2 regions of the Microbacterium sp. NPDC089188 genome follow, and region 2 is predicted to be linked to the other one. Evidence: predicted binding sites of a transcription regulator. Region 2 holds the regulator's gene; the other holds the start of a gene.
The links. The regulator LexA, encoded in region 2, represses DNA repair genes until DNA is damaged. The targets are predictions, from matches to a motif close to TCGAACANNTGTTCGA.

Region 1 (6,917 bases), on a different contig from region 2:
CCGCCCCGAGGTCGGCGCCGACGACATCGTGCTCGGCGAGGGGGTTCTGCAGCGGATCGTCGATCACGTCGTGGGTATCGGCGACCACCGCGAGGCCCTGCGCTCCGCCGGACAGCACCTCAAGCGCGGCGTCCTGCTCTACGGTCCTCCCGGCACCGGCAAGACGCTCACGGTGCGCCACCTGCTCGCCCGCACGCCGGAGACGACGGCCGTCGTGCTCACCGGATCGAGCATCCGCTTCATCACCGCGGCGGCCGAGATCGCGCGCACCTTCGCCCCCGCCCTCGTCGTGCTCGAAGACATCGACCTGGTGGCGGCCGATCGCGGCTTCTCGCCCGAGCCCGTGCTCTTCGACGTGCTCGACGCCCTGGACGGGTTGGAACCGGATGCCGACATCGCCTTCGTCATGACCACCAATCACGTGCAGATCCTCGAGGAGGCTCTCGCCGCCCGACCGGGTCGCGTCGACCTCGGCGTCGAGATCCCGCTCCCCGACGACGCCGACCGACGCCGACTGTTCCGTCGCTACGCCCAGGGTCTGCCGCTGTCGGCGGAGGCGATCGAGGCCGCAGCCGACCGCGCGCAGGGCACGACGGGCTCGTTCGCAAAGGAGCTGCTGCGCGGCACCGTGCTCCGCGCCGCCGTCCGGGGCGAGGAGGCACCGACCGATGACGATCTGACGGCGGCCCTCGACGAGCTCCTCGACTCGGGAGCCGCTCTGACGCGCGTGCTCCTGGGGGCACGGCCCGAAACCCCTCCACCGTCCCCCTCTGCGTACATCGCCACCGAGACCCCCTTCGTTCCGCGCCCCGGCGGCCCCTCGATGCAGGTGTCGCCCTCGGGGGAGATCGGCTACCACGACAAGACCGACGGCCACTGGGTCGCCCTCGACACCGTCGGCGACGACACGGTCGGTTCGATCGCGTTCGACCAGGAGGTCGAAGACCCGCTCGTCGACACCTCGGAGCCGACCCACGAGCTGAGCTTCCCGATGCCCGTCTGGCACACCGTCTACGCCGAGCTCGGCAACGCCGGCTCCGTCGAACGCGTCGGCGGCGACCCGGTCATCGCGGCCCGCACGGAACGGCTTCAAGCTGCCGGCAGCGCGGCGGCCGCGCGGCATCCCGGCCCCCTCGCTCCCAGCGGGTGGCCGCTCGACGACGCGGAATTGCCGGTGTCGCTGGCGGATGGGGACGAGGAGTTCTTGGTGGAGATCCTCGCGGGCGGGCAGCGCGTGACGCGCGGGATCCTGGCGGAGCCCGACCTGCCCGACCATGTACGACGCGAACAAGAGGAGTCCTTCACGGCGGGCGCAGAGGCCCTGCGGTTCATCGCGGCCCGTCTGCCCGACTGAGGTGGTCGCGACCGCTCGTCCCGCCGCGACACCTGCGCGCCGCGCGTCAGGCGATGCCGCTCGATGCGACCTCGGCCGCCGCGAAGAGGGCGACCACGATGCTCAGCACTCCCGCGACCAACAGGAGCGAGGGGTGCGCGAGCCCGATGACGACGCGCCGGGTGTGCGGCAGCTCGGTGAGGAACTCGTCGGGGATCCGATGGCGCTCGGGTACGCCCGCCCACCCGCGCAGGCGCGCGATGTAACCGACGCAGCGGAAGACGAGCACGGCCCAGAGCATCGCGACGATGAACGGCACGACCGCACCGAAGATCTCGAAGGCCTCGACCCACGCTTTCTCGGGATCGGCCCCGGTGTCCTCGGCCAGCTGCACCGCGACCGCCGCGCCGAGGACGACGGAGCCGACCCACAGGATCAGCGCGCCGAGGACCGCGAAGAACCGCGCGAAGAAGTGACCGAGGATGGACTCCTCGTACGCGAGATGCGTGCGCGGCGTCTGCGCGAGCACCAGCAGCGTCGCGCCGAGCGACGGCAGGGCGCCGAGCAGCGAGAGGACGACGCCGGCGGTCTCGTCTTCCACCCAGATCTCGCAGACCACGAGCAGCACCACCGCGACGCCGAGCCAGATCCATCCCGACAGGGTGGGATGCCGCACCACGAAGGAGGGATGCAGCGACTCCACCCGGCGCGCGGACCCGTTCACGAGCGTGTGCCCCCACACGTGCCGGTCCGCATCCATGTCCGCCCCCTGTCCACCCGCGCGGGGCGGGCTTCGCAGCCACAGTAGCGGTTCGCGGTTCGTGCATGCGGACGCATCTGGAGAGGTCGGCCTTGCTTCTGGGTAGAACATGTGTTCGACTGTTCGCATGAGGTGGCAGGGTCAGCAGTTGGGCGTCGACGACACGGCGGCGCTGCCCGGCATGGAGCGCATCGACGGTCTCGTCCGGTCGGTCACGACCCCCGAGTTCGCGGGGATGACGTTCCACGAGGTGCTGTGCAAGACCGCCCTGAACCGCGTGCCCGGCGCGTCGGCCATGCCGTTCGACTGGACGGTGAATCCGTACCGCGGCTGCAGCCATGCGTGCTCGTACTGCTTCGCCCGCAAGACGCACGAGTATCTCGACCTCGACTCCGGCGCCGATTTCGACTCGCAGATCGTGGTGAAGGTCAACGTCGCGGACGTTCTGCGGACCGAGTTGCAGCGCGGATCCTGGGCGCGCGAACCGGTCATGCTCGGCACGAACACCGACCCCTATCAGCGGGCCGAGGGGCGTTACCGCCTGATGCCCGACATCGTCGGCGCCCTCACCGACACCGGAACACCCTTCTCGATCCTCACGAAGGGCACGCTTCTGCGGCGCGATCTGCCGCTGCTGGCGGACGCCGCCCAGCAGGTGAAGGTGTCGCTCGCGATGTCGATCGCCGTCTTCGACGACGCTCTTCAGCACTCGATCGAGCCGGGGACCCCCAGCGCCGAGGCGCGCCTCGAGACGGTGCGCACCGCGACGGCGGCGGGATTCCGCGTGACGGTGTTCCTCATGCCGATCCTCCCCCACCTCACCGACTCGATCCCGGCGCTCGACGACGCCCTCGCCCGCCTGCGTGCGGCCGGCGCCACGAGGGTGGTCTACGGCGCACTGCACCTGCGCCCGGGCGCCAAGCAGTGGTTCTTCGAGTGGCTCGAACGCGAGCACCCGCACCTCGTGTCGTCCTACCGCGGCCTTTATCCCGGCGTCTCGGTCACCGCACCCAAGGCGTACCGCACGTGGCTCGGCAAGCGCCTCCGCCCGCTGTTGCGCCTGCACCGACTCGACGGGTGGGACGAAGACGACCACCCACGTGGTCGCCCACAACCGGGACTCGCGGCCCGCACCCCTGCCACGAGCCGCCTGGGGCCGGTTCGCGCGACCCGGGGCCCGATATCCCCTCGCCCCCGGGTCGCGCCGGCGAGCGAGCCGAGGCTGTTCTGACGGCGAAGGCCGGGACGTCGCGGCCACCGACGGCAACGGGAAAGCCCCCGCCGCGCGAACGCGAACGGGGGCTTACCGGTGTGACGGATTACGACGTGACGTCGGAGAGCTGACGACCCGAGATCTCCTCGAGCACGTCGTCGCCCAGCTGCGTCGGCTCGAACGGCGCCTCGATCTCCGCACGGTCGAGCAGCTCGGTCATCCGGCGCTGACGCTGACGCGTGATGAGCGTCACCACCGTGCCGCTGCGACCGGCGCGGCCGGTGCGGCCCGAACGGTGCAGGTACGTCTTGTACTCGTCGGGGGCGTCGGCCTGGATGACCAGATCGATGTCGTCGACGTGGATGCCGCGAGCGGCGACGTCGGTGGCCACGAGCACGTTGACGCGACCCGAGGTGAGCTTCTCGAGGTTGCGCGTGCGCTTCTGCTGGTTCAGGTCGCCGTGCAGCGCGACGGCGGCGATACCGGCGTCGTCGAACTGCTCGGCGAGCATCTCGGCGTAGGCCCGGGTGCGGGCGAACACGAGCGTCTTGCCCTCGCGATCGACGAGCGAGTCGAGGATCTGCGCCTTGTCGCGGTGCTCGATCACGAGCACGCGGTGCTCGATCGTGCTCGAGTCCTGGTCTTCACCGGCGACCTCGTAGACGGCCGGCTCGACGAGGAACTCGTCGACCAGGGCCGCGACCTCGCGGTCGAGCGTGGCCGAGAACAGCAGCTTCTGGCTGCCCTTCGCGGTGGCGCGCAGAATGCGCTGCACGGGCTCGAGGAAGCCGAGCTCGCACATGTGATCGGCCTCGTCGAGCACGGCGACCTGCACCTGCGAGAGATCGAGCTTCCCCTGGTTGAGCAGGTCTTCGATGCGACCCGGGGTGCCGATGATGATGTCGACGCCCTTCTTCAGCGCACCGACCTGACGCGCCTGGGGGACGCCGCCGTAGATCTGCGTGGTGAAGAGCCCCACGCTGCGGGCGATGACCTGCACCGTGCGGTCGATCTGCAGGGCGAGCTCGCGGGTCGGCGCGAGGATGAGCGCCTTCGGCGCGCGACCGAACTCACGACGCTGACCGGCCTGGGCGCGCAGGATGCTCTCGACGAGCGGCGCACCGAAGGCGATGGTCTTGCCCGAGCCGGTGCGGCCACGGGCCAGAACGTCGCGTCCCTCGAGGATCGGCGCCACGGTCGCGGCCTGGATCGGGAACGGCTTGTCGGCACCGAGGCCCGCGAGAGCGCGGACGATGTTGTCGCCGAGACCCAGCTCGGCGAAGCCGGCGCCGGTCACGGTCGCGGCATCCACCGCTTCGGCCTGCAGTCGCTCGTGCACGACGTCGACGCGCTGCTCGTGCTCGGCCGAGCGCTTCGGGCTGGCGTTCCAATCCGAGCGGCTCGGGCTGTCGGCGCGACGCGGACGCTCGTCGAACGAACGGGCGGGGCGGTCGCCGAAGTCGCGACGGGGGCGCTCGTCACGGTCGAACGACCGCGCGGGACGATCGTTGCGGTCGAAGGAACGCGCTGGACGCTCACCGGCGTCACGACGGGGACGGTCGTCCCGATCGAACGAACGCGCCGGGCGATCGTTGCGGTCGAACGAACGCGCCGGACGGTCGTTCCGGTCGAAGGACCGCGCGGCACGGTCGTTCCGGTCGAACGAACGCGCGGGACGGTCGTTGCGATCGAAGGAGCGCGCCGGACGGTCGTCACGGTCGAACGAACGCGCGGGACGGTCGTTCCGGTCGAAGGAACGGGCCGGGCGCTCACCCGCGTCACGACGCGGACGCTCGTCACGATCGAACGAACGCGCCGAACGCTCGCTGCGGTCGAACGAACGCGCCGGACGGTCGTTCCGGTCGAAGGAACGGGCCGGGCGCTCACCCGCGTCACGACGCGGACGCTCGTCACCATCGAACGAACGCGCCGGGCGCTCGTTCCGGTCGAAGGACCGGGCGGGACGCTCGTTCCGATCGAAGGACCGGGCAGGGCGGTCGTTCCGGTCGAACGAACGCGCGGGACGGTCGTCGAACGAACGGGCGGGACGGTCGTCGCGAGCGGACTGGCGGATGCCACGGGCCTCGTCGCGGCCGGCACGATCCGATGCGCTCCACCGGCGCTTGTCGGGGGCGGCCTCGGTCTCGGCGCGGTAGCCGCGGTGGTTGGGGCTCTTGCTGCCGGGCTTGACGGGGCCCTCGGCACCGGGACGACGCTTGCGGTCCTGGAACGAGGTCTTGGCGCCGTAGCGCGGCTCGAAGTTCTTCGCGGCGCGACCGCCGGCGGGCTTCTTGTTCTTGGGCATGGGGGACTTCCTGGGTTCTGTTCGCGCGAAACAGCGACACCGCTCGTGGCGGTGAGATACCCGGACTGTCGTCGGCCGGGGGCCATTCACTGATGATGGTCGAGGCCGCGATCGCGTCCTGTCCATCGGCCCCTTGGACTCACAAACCCATCCGCGCATCACACGCGGTGTCCAGAGCCGACCGCCCCACGTTACAGCCCGCGCCTGGGAATGGCATCCACGCCCCGGGTCGCCGCGTGCGACGAGAACAGGGGATGCCACCGGAACAGGCCGATTCGGCGGAGAGCCCCCTGTTCTCGCGACATCGCCTGTTCTCGTCACGGCCGGTGCCGACGGAAGCGCCGACAGGACCGAAGATGGACGCATGGCAGACACCGACGCCCACCCCATCACGGTGGCGATCGAGCGGCGCATCGACCCGACGCGCACCGCCGAAGCGACCTCCTGGATGCAGGCCGGCACCGACCTCGCGACCGCGTTCCCGGGCTTCCTCGGCTCGGGCTGGGTGCGCGCGGGCGAGGACAGCGACCTCTGGTACATGCTGTACCGCTTCCGCGACATCACCACGCTCGAGCAGTGGGAGACCTCCTCGCAGCGTGAATGGTGGCTCGACTCCGGGCGCCCGTTCGCGCGCGAGGAGCGCACCGAGCGGCGCACCGGCATCGAGGGGTGGTTCGACGCCGCGTTCGGCTCGGTCCTCGCCCCGACGGATGCCACGACCTCCCCCGTGCAGCAGCCGGTGCCCCCCGCTCCCCCTCGGTGGAAGCAGGCCGTGACGATCTGGGTCGGATTCTTCCCCACGAACCTCCTCGCGTCGTGGTTGCTGGGCTTCGTCCCGGGGTTCGCCGAGATCCCCCTGCCCCTGCGCGTGCTCGCCACCACCCTCATGCTCACCCCCGTCATGACCTACGCCGTCTTGCCGTGGGTCACCCGGCTGCTCCGTCCGTGGTTGCAGCGTCCGCCCCGCTCCCGAAAGGCCTCGTCATGACCGCTGATCCCACCGGCCGGCGCTTCCACCTGCGCGGCGCGCACTCCTCCGCCGAGATCGCCCAGGTCGGCGCCGCTCTGCGCGCGCTCACCGTCGACGGCGTCGACCTCGTGCCCCGCTACCCCGATGACGTGCCGACGCCCGCGGCATCCGGGGTGGTCCTCGTCCCGTGGCCGAACCGCATCCGCGACGGCCGGTACTCCTTCGACGGCGCCGACCTGCAGCTGGCGATCAGCGAGCCGAAGTTCGGCAACGCGAGCCACGGCCTGCTGCGCTTCGGCGCGTACGAGCCGATCGAGCAGTCCGACGAACGACTCG
Region 2 (6,917 bases):
TACGCGCGGGGGCCCATCGCCGTGGGGGCGCTCTTCGGCGCGTCGGCGCCGCGGGTGAGTCGCCCGGAAGGCGTCGGCTCAGTCGAGCTCGAGCGCGGGGATACCCGGGGTCTCGAAGCCGAACACCGCGCCGAGGAAGCCGAGTTCGCGCTCGAGGGAGTCGATCACCGTCTCCGACCGGCGGAACCCGTGCCCCTCGCCCTCGTACAGGACGTACGCGTGCGGGACGCCGTGCGCCGTCAGGGCGTCGCGGATGGCCTCCGCCTGCGACGGGGGGACCACCCGGTCTTCCGATCCCTGCAGGATCAGCAGCGGCACACGGAAGAGCTCCGGGCGGCTCAGGGGTGAGCGCTCGACGTACACGGCCTCGGCATCGGGCAGAGGCCCGATGAGCCCGTCGAGGTAGCGCGCCTCGAAGTCGTGGGTGTCTTCCGCGAGGGCGCGTGCGTCGCCCACCCCGTAGCGGGAGATGCCGGCTGCGAACACGTCGGTGCGCGTGACGGCGGCGAGCACCGTCCAGCCCCCGGCCGAGCCTCCCGCGATGGCGAGGCGCTCGGGGTCGGCGAGTCCCGCTTCCGCGAGGGCGGATGCCGCGGCGGCGACGTCATCGACGTCGACCGCGCCCCACTGTCCCTTCAGGCGGTCCCGATAGGCGCGCCCGTAGCCGGTGGAACCGCCGTAGTTGACGTCGAGGACGCCGATACCCCGGCTCGTGAAGAACGCCGTCTTCGCCGACGGAGCGGGGCCGACGTGCGAGGTGGGTCCGCCGTGGACGAGCACGACGTACGGCGGGCGCTCGCCTGTCACGGGGGCGACGTCGGGGTTGGTGGGGGCGTAGGCGAAAGCGTGCACCGGACCGTGCGGTCCGTCCGTCGACAGCGCGCGGGCCGTCGGCATCCATTCGTCTCCCCACGGGCCGGCGCCTCCCGTCACGAGGTCGACAGCGCCGGAATCGAGGTCGACGATCCAGAGGCCCGATCGCCCGCCGGCGTCCGAACCCGAGACGAGCACCTGCGACCCGCGGGCGTCGTCGATCGCGGCGCCGGCGACGACGGGGACGTCGAGGGGACGGACGCCGCTCGGTGCGATCTCGACGACCTCATCGGCCCCGTTCGTCCGGACGGCGACGACGCGCCCGTCGTCGGCCGCTCCGAACCACCGGGTTCCGAGTACCCACAGGCCCCCGCCGGTGTCGGCGTCCGCCGGGGCGAGCGGCTGCGCATCGCCGTCGAGGGGGCGACGGAAGAGGTTCCATCGGCCTTCGGGATCGTCCGCGTAGAGGAGCTCGTCGTCCGCGATCCACACGGGTTGCACGGGCGCGCGGTGCGCACCGCCCGCGACGTCGTGGACCTCGCCCGTCTCGAGGTCGGCGACGCGGAGGACGGTGGCATCCCACGGCATGTCGGGGTGATCCCAGGCCACCCAGGCCAGGCGGCGACCGTCGGGCGAGAGGGCCGGCTGGGCCAGGAAGTCACTGCCCTCGGCGAGGACCTCCGCCGGCCCGTCGAGGGGGATGCGGACGATGGCCCGGGCCGGGACCCGCGACGACCCGTGGGTCTCGCGCACGGCGAGGAGGACCCCGTGCTCCCAGCGCAGTCCGCCGTGTCGCACGGCGTCGTCGGCGGGGGTCAGCGGGCGCGAGGTCTCGCCCGGGCGGAGCGCGTAGACCCGCTGGTCGGCCTTCTCGACGTAGTACAGCTCCCCGTCGTCGGACGCCGTCCAGGCGCCGCCACCGTACTCGTGCACCGCGGAGCGCGCGTCGGCGGGTGCGGGAAGCACCGTCTCGACGGAGCCGTCGCCGCGGCGACGCTTCACGGCGACGCGACCGGCCTCGTGGGGGACGGACTCGCCCCACCACACCTCGTCTCCCACCAGTCGTGCGCCGTCGACGCGCGGCGAGGCCTGGGCGACGGACGCGGGCGTGATCGGGGAGGGCCAGGAACCGTAGGGGAGGGTGTCAGCCATGACTCCAGCCTAGGCAGGGCATCCGACATCGACGGAGATCCCCGGTACTCGCGACGAGCGAGCCGAGAGGGGCGGATGCCACGCCCGAGCGCGCATCCGGCCCCGGGGCGGGGAAGGTCAGACGGCGCGCAGGACGGCGACGACGCGGCCGAGCACGACGGCCTCGTCGCCCAGGATCGGCTCGAACGCGCTGTTGCGGGGGAGCAGCCAGGTGTGGCCGTCGCGGCGGCGGAACGTCTTCACGGTCGCCTCGCCGTCGAGCATCGCGGCGACGATCTCGCCGTTCTCGGCCGTCGCCTGCGATCGCACGACGACCCAGTCGCCGTCGCAGATGGCGGCGTCGATCATCGAGTCGCCCGACACCTTGAGCATGAAGAGCTCGCCCTTGCCCACCAGTTGGCGGGGGAGGGGGAAGATCTCCTCCACCTGCTGGTCGGCGGTGATGGGCACGCCGGCGGCGATGCGGCCGACGAGGGGCACGAGGGCGGCGTCGCCCAGCGCGGGAGCCGTGTCGGCCGGGTTCTCGGCGGCGGCACCGGGGAGGTCGATGAGGACCTCCATGGCGCGCGTCTTGCCCGGGTCGCGCCGCAGGTAGCCGCTCAGTTCCAGCTGGTTGAGCTGGTGGGTCACGCTCGACAGCGACTTCAGGCCGACCGCGTCGCCGATCTCGCGCATGCTCGGCGGGTAGCCGTGCCGGGCGATCGATCGCTGGATGACCTCGAGGATGGCGAGCTGCTTGTCGCTCAGGTTCTTGCGTCGCCGAGTCTGCGGACGTTCGCGGCCGGCGGCGGTCGTCGCGTCGGTCATCTGTGCTCCCCTCGCGCCGCTGTCGATGCGGCGGAAATTCGAATGTCGGAGGTTGGTGATGAGGTCTCCGTGTCGAAACCGTATCCGGTGAACGAGCCGGAAGGCAGGGAACGGCGCGCGTGTCGCGTTCGATCCGTCTGCGATATCCGCGGTCTTGACACATCGAAAGTATCGAAGATAGATTCGGAATACAGATTCGCACCCCCGCCCTCCCGGCCGAGGGCGGGGTGCGAATCTCTCCCCACCGAGGAGCACATCATGAGCAGCATCGCCATCACCGCCCCGACCACCCGCCTGCGCATCACCGCGCGCGGACGCCGTGTCGTCGCGTTCCTGGTCGCCCTTCCCCTCGCCATCGCCCTGGGTTTCGCCGTCGTCGGCGGGGGAGCCGCGCTCGCCTCGAACGAGGCCGGGGCGCCCGTCGGGTCGTTCACCGAGATCACCGTCATGAGCGGCGAGACGTTGTGGTCGATCGCCGAGGAGCTCGCGCCCGCGGCCGACCCGCGCGATGTGGTCGCCGAGATCTCGCGTCTCAACGCCCTGTCCGGCGGTTCCGTCACGGCGGGTCAGCGCATCGCCATCCCCGCCGAATACGCTCCCGCGAACTGACCGTCCGCACGGGATCGACGCCGACGGCAGGGGCGATCCGCCCGACCCGCGAGCGTGATCCGTCGGTGTCACCGCCGCCTACGATGGGTGAGGTGAACGTACGCCTCGACGACCTCCCGCTTCGCGACGATCTCCGGGGCATGACGCCCTATGGGGCACCGCAGGCCGCGCTGCCCGTGGCGCTGAACGTGAACGAGAACACGCACCCCGTTCCGTCCGAAGTCGCCGACGACATCCTGGATGCCGTGGCTCGCGCCCTCCGCGATGTCAACCGGTATCCCGACCGCGAATTCACCACTCTCCGTGAGGCCTTCGCGCAGTACCTCGGGCACGGACTGAACCCCGATCAGATCTGGGCGGCCAACGGCTCGAACGAGGTCCTCCAACACATCCTCCAGGCGTTCGGCGGTCCTGGCCGCACGGCGATGGGATTCGCCCCCACCTACTCGATGTACCCGATCCTCACCCGCGCCACGGGCGCCCGGTGGATCGCCGGGGAGCGCGCGCACGACTTCACCCTCTCCGCCGAGTCCGCGGCGACGCAGGTGCGCGAGCAGCGTCCCGACATCGTCTTCCTCTGCGCCCCCAACAACCCCACGGGCACCCCCCTGCGCCTCGACGTCATCGAGGCCGTGTACGACGCCTTCGAGGGGGTCGTCATCGTCGACGAGGCCTACGAGGAGTTCGCCCCGCGCGATGAGCCGTCGGCCATCTCGCTGCTGCCCGGGCGCCCGCGGCTGGTCGTCTCGCGCACCATGAGCAAGGCGTTCGCCTTTGCGGGAGCCCGCGTCGGCTACCTCGCCGCCGACCCGGCGTTCGTCGACGCGCTCCGCCTGGTACGGCTGCCGTACCACCTCAGCGCGCTGACGCAGGCCGCCGCGACGGCCGCTCTCGGGCACGCCGACACCATGCTCTCGATGGTCGACGAGATCGTCGCGCAGCGCGACCGCATCTCGGCGACCGTGTCGGCGCTGGGGTACACGGCGCACGAGTCCTGGACGAACTTCGTCCTCTTCGGGGGCGTCGACGATCCCGCCGCGACGTGGAAGGCGCTCTACGACCGGGGCGTGCTGATCCGCGACGTCGGCATCCCCCACCACCTCCGCGTCTCGGCCGGAACGGCCGACGAGACCACCGCGTTCCTGGACGCCCTCGCCTCGATAGGATCCCGAGCATGACCGCCCCCGCCACCCCCCGCACCGCCTCGATCACGCGCGAGACGAGCGAGTCCCGCGTCGAGCTCGAGCTCGACCTCGACGGTCGCGGCGTCAGCGACATCTCCACGAGCGTCCCGTTCTTCGATCACATGCTGACGGCGTTCGCGAAGCACTCCCTGACCGACCTGCGCGTGCGCGCGACGGGCGACACCCACATCGACGCGCACCACACCGTCGAAGACACCTCCATCGTCCTGGGCCAGGCGATCCGCCAGGCGCTCGGAGACAAGTCCGGCATCGCGCGGTACGGCGACGCGCTCGTTCCGCTCGACGAAGCTCTGGCGCAGGCGGTCGTCGACATCAGCGGACGCCCCTACCTCGTGCACACGGGGGAGCCCGCGGGCTTCGAGCACCACCTGATCGGCGGGCACTTCACCGGCTCGCTCGTGCGCCACTCGTTCGAGGCCATCTCGATCCACGGCGGCCTCACCGTGCACGTGCGCGTCGTCGGGGGACGCGATCCGCACCACATCGCCGAGGCGGAGTACAAGGCGTTCGCGCGTGCCTTCCGTCAGGCCAAGGCCCTCGACCCGTTCGTCGACGGCATCCCGAGCACGAAGGGCGCGCTGTGACGGCCAAGCCGGTCGTCGCCGTCCTCGATTACGGCTCGGGCAACGTCCACTCCGCGGTCAAGGCGCTCGTCGAAGCCGGAGCCGACGCGCGGCTGACATCCGACCGCTCGTTGCTGATGGACGCCGACGGCCTCCTCGTCCCCGGCGTCGGCGCGTTCAGCGCCGTCATGGGCGCCCTGAACGCCAGTCGTGGGGGCGAGATCATCGATCGGCGGCTCGCGGGCGGTCGTCCGGTGCTCGGCATCTGCGTCGGCATGCAGGTGATGTTCGAGCGCGGCATCGAGCGCGGCACAGACACGCCCGGACTCGGTGAGTGGCCGGGCACCGTCGACGAGCTCGCCGCCCCCGTGCTGCCGCACATGGGTTGGAACACGGTCGCCGCGGGGGAGGGATCGCGTCTTTTCGAGGGCATCGAACGGGAGCGCTTCTACTTCGTCCACTCGTACGCGGCGCAGGAGTGGTCGCTCGAGGTCACGCCGCCGTTCCCGCAGCCCGCCGTGACGTGGTGCACGTACGGTGCCCCCTTCATCGCCGCGGTCGAGAACGGTCCACTGGCCGCGACGCAGTTCCACCCCGAGAAGTCGGGAGATGCCGGCATCCGTCTTCTCGCCAATTGGATCGACGGCCTGCGCACGACTACTGTGTGACCTCGTGCCCGGGGCTGGCGAGAGGCGCCTACCGGCACGAGGAGCCATGAACGATTTCGCGTCCACGCCCGAGCTTGTCCTTCTTCCCGCGGTCGACGTGGCCGATGGGAAGGCCGTCCGTCTTACCCAGGGGGAGGCGGGCACCGAGACCAGCTACGGCGACCCCGTCGACGCCGCGGCCGACTTCGCGCGTCAGGGCGCGCAGTGGATCCACCTCGTGGACCTCGATGCCGCCTTCGGACGCGGCAGCAACGCGAATGTCATGCGCAAGGTCATCAAGCAGGTCAAGGGCGTGCAGGTCGAGCTGTCGGGCGGCATCCGCGACGACCGCTCCCTCGAAGCCGCCCTCGAAAGCGGTGCGACCCGCATCAACCTCGGCACGGCCGCGCTCGAGAACCCCGAGTGGGCCGCCGACGTCATCAACCGCTACGGCGAGGCGATCGCCGTCGGGCTCGACGTGCGCGGCACGACCCTCGCGGCGCGCGGTTGGACCCGCGACGGCGGTGACCTGTGGACCGTCCTGCAGCGCCTGGAAGACGCGGGCTGCAGCCGCTACGTCGTGACCGACGTGACGAAGGACGGCACGCTGCGCGGTCCCAACATCGAGCTTCTGCGCGAGATGACCCAGCGCACCCCCAAGCCCATCGTCGCCTCCGGCGGCGTGTCGAGCCTCGACGACATCGCGGCGCTCCGCGAGCTCGTGCCGCTGGGCGTCGAGGGCGCCATCGTGGGCAAGGCCCTCTACGCGGGACAGTTCACCCTCGCTGAGGCGCTGGATGTCGCCGGACACTGACGGTCCTCGCGCCGGCGGTCCCCACGACCACGGGCACCGCGCCGATTCCGCGGGCGTTCCCTGGGAGGGGCGTCGTTTCGAGTCGAACCCGCACTCCGGTGACGACGGCTCGGCCGACCCGGCGCTGCTCGCTGCTCTCGTCGCGTTCCGCGCGGGCGACGGCGACGCGCGCGCCGTCGTCGACGCCTATCGCGACGCGCGACTGCTGATCCCGCTGGTCGCCGAGAAGGGCGACCACGGTATCGGTGCTCACGGCCTCGAGGTCGACAAGACGCAGGAGTTGTCGATCGTGACGGTCGCCGCCCCC

Region 1: AB0N80_RS04005 (Rv2578c family radical SAM protein) is a predicted target of LexA. The motif match lies at 2,197-2,212, and genes of this name have one in related genera.

What each region holds. Positions count from the first base shown of each region.
Region 1 covers NZ_JBFBHH010000001.1:865,906-872,822, reverse strand. The annotation lists gene AB0N80_RS04015 (AAA family ATPase) at 1-1,354, shown strand, start outside; gene AB0N80_RS04010 (hypothetical protein) at 1,401-2,093, opposite strand; gene AB0N80_RS04005 (Rv2578c family radical SAM protein) at 2,221-3,324, shown strand; gene AB0N80_RS04000 (DEAD/DEAH box helicase) at 3,413-5,611, opposite strand; gene AB0N80_RS03995 (antibiotic biosynthesis monooxygenase) at 5,976-6,599, shown strand; gene AB0N80_RS03990 (aldose 1-epimerase family protein) at 6,596-6,917, shown strand, end outside.
Region 2 covers NZ_JBFBHH010000003.1:436,525-443,441, forward strand. The annotation lists gene AB0N80_RS11950 (prolyl oligopeptidase family serine peptidase) at 79-1,965, opposite strand; gene lexA (transcriptional repressor LexA) at 2,083-2,772, opposite strand; gene AB0N80_RS11960 (LysM peptidoglycan-binding domain-containing protein) at 3,031-3,381, shown strand; gene AB0N80_RS11965 (histidinol-phosphate transaminase) at 3,465-4,559, shown strand; gene hisB (imidazoleglycerol-phosphate dehydratase HisB) at 4,556-5,170, shown strand; gene hisH (imidazole glycerol phosphate synthase subunit HisH) at 5,167-5,817, shown strand; gene priA (bifunctional 1-(5-phosphoribosyl)-5-((5-phosphoribosylamino)methylideneamino)imidazole-4-carboxamide isomerase/phosphoribosylanthranilate isomerase PriA) at 5,864-6,610, shown strand; gene AB0N80_RS11985 (SseB family protein) at 6,594-6,917, shown strand, end outside.